Regions from separate parts of the Adlercreutzia shanghongiae genome, predicted to be linked through region 1. Evidence: predicted binding sites of a transcription regulator. Region 1 holds the regulator's gene; the other holds the start of a gene.
What was found. The regulator LexA, encoded in region 1, represses DNA repair genes until DNA is damaged. The targets are predictions, from matches to a motif close to CNAACANNTGTTNG.

Region 1 (2,460 bases):
GCCTCGGAGAACTCCTCGACGTTCTGGAAGTCCTTGTAGACGCTGGCAAAGCGGATGTAGGCTACGTCGTCGAGGCCGGCAAGGCGCGCAAGCACCATGTCGCCGAGATCGCGCGAGCGAATCTCGTTGCGCTGGCCGGAGCGAAGTTCGGATTCAATACTCGAGATGAGGTTGTCGATCTTCTCCGGAGTGATGGGGCGTTTCGCGCAGGCGATGAGCAGACCGCGCATAAGCTTCTGTCGATCGAAGACCTCCGATGAGCCGTCGGCTTTCGTGACGAGAATGGGGTTTTCGGCGATGCGCTCGTAGGTGGTGAAACGCATGCCGCATTCCAGGCATTCGCGACGACGCCTGATGGAGGCGCCTTCGTCGGCCGAGCGCGAGTCGACGACTTTCGATTCAAGGTAGCCGCATGAAGGACAGCGCATGGGTTCTCCTTCTCTGATTGGTGAGTTGATTACCTATGATACCCTACCTAGTCAAAACCTCTCCCCTCTTCAAAACATTGCTACCTTCGCGACATCGGATGAGGCGCGACTTAGGCGAAGAAGATGAGAAACGAGGCAATGGTGCTGAGAGCGAAGGCGATGGGAAATTCATAGCGTGCCATTTTTTACTCCTGACCTCTTGCGTAGAACCTTTGTTCGCAGTTATAATAGAGCGAACAAAGGTTCACGTCAAGAGATTTTAGAAACAAATGTACGCTTTATTTGAAAGGACGCTCTATGACCCAGAAAGTGACCAAGCGACAGCAGGCGGTTCTCGACTGCATTGAAGCGTGCATTCGCGAGAAGGGCTATGGCCCTACCGTGCGCGAGGTGTGCCAGACGTTGGGCCTCTCCTCCCCCTCCACGGTCCATGTGCATCTGAAGGCGCTGGAGGATAAGGGCTTTATCAAGCGCGACCCCCTGAAGTCCCGCTCCATTGCCCTCACCTACCCCATCGAAGAAGTGCCCTCCCCCTCCACGGCGTTTGCGGCTGCCTACAGCAAGCTCGTCAACGTGCCGCTCGTGGGCAATGTGGCCGCGGGCTCCCCCATCCTCGCCGAGGAGAACATTACCGACACTATTACGTTGCCCACTGATATCGTGGGCGATGCTCCCTCCTTCATGCTTTCGGTGCGCGGCGAGTCCATGATCGAAGCCGGCATCAACGACGGCGATTACGTGGTGGTCAAAGAGCAGCCGGTGGCCAACAATGGCGATATCGTGGTGGCCATCATCGACGACGGAGCCACGGTGAAGCGTTTCTATCGAGAGGCCGACCATATCCGTCTTCAGCCCGAGAACTCCACCATGGAGCCCATCATCACCACCAACTGCGCTATAGCGGGCAAAGTGGTTGCCGTGTTCCGGCGCCTCTAGCTCCGTTTTGCTCCCCGGTAAGCGACAACGGCCCCGATTGAGATCGGGGCCGTTGTCGCTTTGTCGGGGGCATTGGCTTACACGTCGTCGGAGGCGAGGTAGCCGGAGAAGGCGCTAGCGAAAGCTGGGGCAGCGAGCATCTGGATGCGCGTCCCCTCTGCCTCGTGGCTCTCGGTGACGATGTGGCAGCGCTCGTGGGCCAGCGAGACCAGATCGCCGCGCTGGTAGGGTATCAACACATCGAGCTTCGTGTCTGTCGCCGACGCCGCTTGGGCGATGGCGCCGATGAGGACGTCTATGCCCGCTCCCGTGCGCGCCGAGACGAACTGAGCGTGAGGGAAGCGCCGATTGAGCCCGGCGAACATGTCGGCATCGAGCAGATCGCACTTGTTGAACACCGTTATCGTCGGAATCTTCTGGGCGCCGATCTGGTCGAGCACTTCGTGCACGGCGTCGATTTGAGGCTCGAACTCCGGCGATGAGGCATCGACCACATGCAGGATGAGGTCTGCGCCCGTGATCTCGTCCAGGGTGGACTTGAAGGCCTCCACGAGCGTTGTCGGCAGCTTCTGGATAAAGCCGACGGTATCGGTGATGGTGACCTCGCGGCCTTCGGGCAGCTCGAACTTACGTGTCGTGGAATCGAGGGTTGCAAAGAGCTTGTCGTAGCTGAGAACCTCTGAGCCCGTCAGGCGGTTGATCAGCGAGCTTTTTCCCGCATTGGTGTAGCCGGCGAGGGCCACCTTGAACATGCCGCTGCCGTAACGGCTCTCGCGCTGCAGCGAGCGAACACTGGAGAGATGCTCCAATTCGCGACGAATGCTCGTGATGCGCTTGCGCACCATGCGGCGGTCGACCTCGAGCTGGCTTTCGCCCTCACCGAAGCGCGAGCCCACGCCGCCGCCCATTCGATTCGAGGCAAGGTGGGCCCACATGCCGCGCAGACGCGGGTAGAGGTACTGGTTTTGGGCGAGACGCACCTGCAGGCGTCCCTCCTTCGAGGTGGCATGCAGCGCGAAGATGTCAAGAATGAGCGCCGTTCGGTCGATGACCTTCACGGACTTGTCCATGATCTTCTCGAGATTCGCCTGCTGCG
Region 2 (2,460 bases), on a different contig from region 1:
GCAGATTCCGCCTGTGCTGGTCGACAGCCACGGCTGGATCAAATAAGAGGAGGTGCGAACATGGCAGACTACAGCAATTACGGTCTTCTCGTTGACTACAAGTACTGCGATAACTGCGGAGCCTGCGTCGTGGCGTGCCAGGAGTACCACGACCTCGAGGCCGATCAATTTGGCATCAAGGTGTTCGAAAAGGGTCCCTGGAAGAAAGACAATCCGACGCTAGATGATGGCTGGGATTGGGACTATGTGCCCGTGCCGACGGGACGTTGCGACCTGTGCGCCGCTCGCCTGGACGAGGGTAAAAAGCCTATGTGCGTGAAGCACTGCCTCACATTCTGCATGCAAGTTGGGCCGCTTGACGAACTTGCCGAAAAGGCGGCCGAACTTGGCGAGAAGGTGGCTATCTACAAGCCAATGTAATGTTCCCGCGCGGCAGGTGTCTCGCGCCTGTCGCGCGCTTCGACTGCGGAGGAGATGTCTTATGGACCGCGAAACAATCTTCAACATGTCCGATCAGGAGCGCATCGATTACATCAATGGACGCCTTGCTGACGGTGAGTCCTACGAGGCGATTCTCGAGAGCATCGGTATCGAGAAAAAAGAGGCAGGTCAATCTGCCCCCTATGGACTGGGCCTTATCAAGATTGGCAATGAAGTGCGCCTGAAGCCTGGTCGCGGCGATAACGGATTTGCCTGGTAAACAGGAGACGATGAGCTAAAAGGGCGTTTGCCTGTCGGCGGCGCCCTTACGGAAGGATTCCCTATGTGCTTTAGACCAGCTGAAGCGGACACTATTCCCATCTGTCCGCATTGCGGCCAACAGGTACCTATCGTTGGCGGAGTTAAACTAAAGAAATGCCCGCATTGCAAAGGCGATATGGGAGATGCACCCGAGTCCGCTAAACCGAGCGCTCCCGTGCCGCCCGGCGCCCCGTCGGCTCCAGGCGCTCCCAAGCCGCCGAGTGCTCCCAAGCCGCCGAGTGCCTAAGCCCTCTAGCAGCATTGCTATTGCCCCCGAGCTCTCATGTCGCTTGGGGGCTTTTGTATTGCGGAACCAGCCTGGAAGCGCACGGGGAGGGTAACGGAGGCGTGACAGCGTCCATGAAATCTATGCGAACATCTGTTCAATTATCGGGCAGCGTGCTAGACTGAATCCCTTATCGCGAACCTAGTGAGAAAGGGACGTGCGTGTCCACTCATCTTTCCAATATCGAGGGCATGGTCATGGAGGGGGAGTTGCCCGAGGTGCGTCTGGCCAACACCCCGCTCAAAGTCGTTTCGCCCTTCGAGCCGTCGGGCGACCAGCCCGAGGCCATCGCCGCGCTGGCGAAGGGCGTGGAAGAGGGCCTGCGCTACCAGACGCTTCTGGGCGTCACGGGCTCGGGCAAAACCTTCACCATGGCGAAGACCATCGAGGCGGTGCAGAAGCCGACGCTCGTCATGGCGCCGAACAAGACGCTCGCCGCCCAGCTGGCCGCCGAGTTGAAGGAGTTCTTCCCCGACAACGCCGTGGTGTACTTCGTCAGCTACTACGACTACTACCAGCCCGAGGCCTACGTGCCCGCCTCCGACACCTTCATCGAGAAGGACGCCTCCATCAACGAGGAGGTGGAGAAGCTGCGCCACGCGGCCACGAGCGCGCTTCTGTCCCGCCGCGACGTGATCGTGGTGGCGTCGGTCAGCTGCATCTACGGCATCGGCAGCCCCATGGACTACGCCGGCATGGCGGTGTTCGTGGACAGGCAGAAGGAGATGGACCGCGATGCGGTCATCCACGAGCTCATCGACATCCAGTACGACCGCAACGACTACGAGCAGAAGCGCGGCACCTTCCGCGTGCGGGGCGATGCGCTCGATGTGTTCCCGCCTTACGCCGACCATCCCATCCGCATCGAGTTCTGGGGCGATGAGATAGAATCGATCGATGAGATCGACCAGGTCACGGGCGAGGTGCTGAACTCCTACGAGGCGCTGCCCATCTGGCCGGCTTCCCACTACGTCACGGCGCGCCCCAAGATGGACAAGGCGCTTACCACCATCCAGGACGAGCTGCGCGAGCGCCTCGCGCAGTTCAAGGAAGAGGGGAAGCTCCTGGAGGCCCAGCGCCTGGAGATGCGCGTGAACTACGACTTGGAAATGCTGGAGACCATGGGTTTCTGCTCCGGCATCGAGAACTACTCGCGGCATTTGGACGGGCGCGAGCCGGGCGAGCCGCCCTACACCCTCATCGACTATTTTCCGAAGGATTTCCTCTGCATCATCGACGAATCCCATGTCACGGTGCCGCAGATTCGCGGCATGCACGAGGGCGACCGCTCCCGCAAGATCACCCTGGCCGAGCACGGCTTCCGCCTGCCTAGCTGCCTGGACAACCGCCCCTTGCGCTTCGACGAGTTCGAGGAGCGCATCCCGCAGTTCATCTATGTGTCGGCCACGCCCGGCGACTACGAGGAGAAGGTG

Region 2: uvrB (excinuclease ABC subunit UvrB) is a predicted target of LexA. The motif match lies at 1,114-1,127, and genes of this name have one in related genera.

Annotation. Positions count from the first base shown of each region.
Region 1 is NZ_JAYMFI010000007.1:128,008-130,467, reverse strand. It holds gene nrdR (transcriptional regulator NrdR) at 1-428, opposite strand, end outside; gene lexA (transcriptional repressor LexA) at 726-1,364, shown strand; gene hflX (GTPase HflX) at 1,442-2,460, opposite strand, start outside.
Region 2 is NZ_JAYMFI010000022.1:16,704-19,163, reverse strand. It holds gene VJ923_RS09790 (molybdopterin-dependent oxidoreductase) at 1-46, shown strand, start outside; gene VJ923_RS09785 (oxidoreductase) at 61-420, shown strand; gene VJ923_RS09780 (hypothetical protein) at 482-700, shown strand; gene uvrB (excinuclease ABC subunit UvrB) at 1,219-2,460, shown strand, end outside.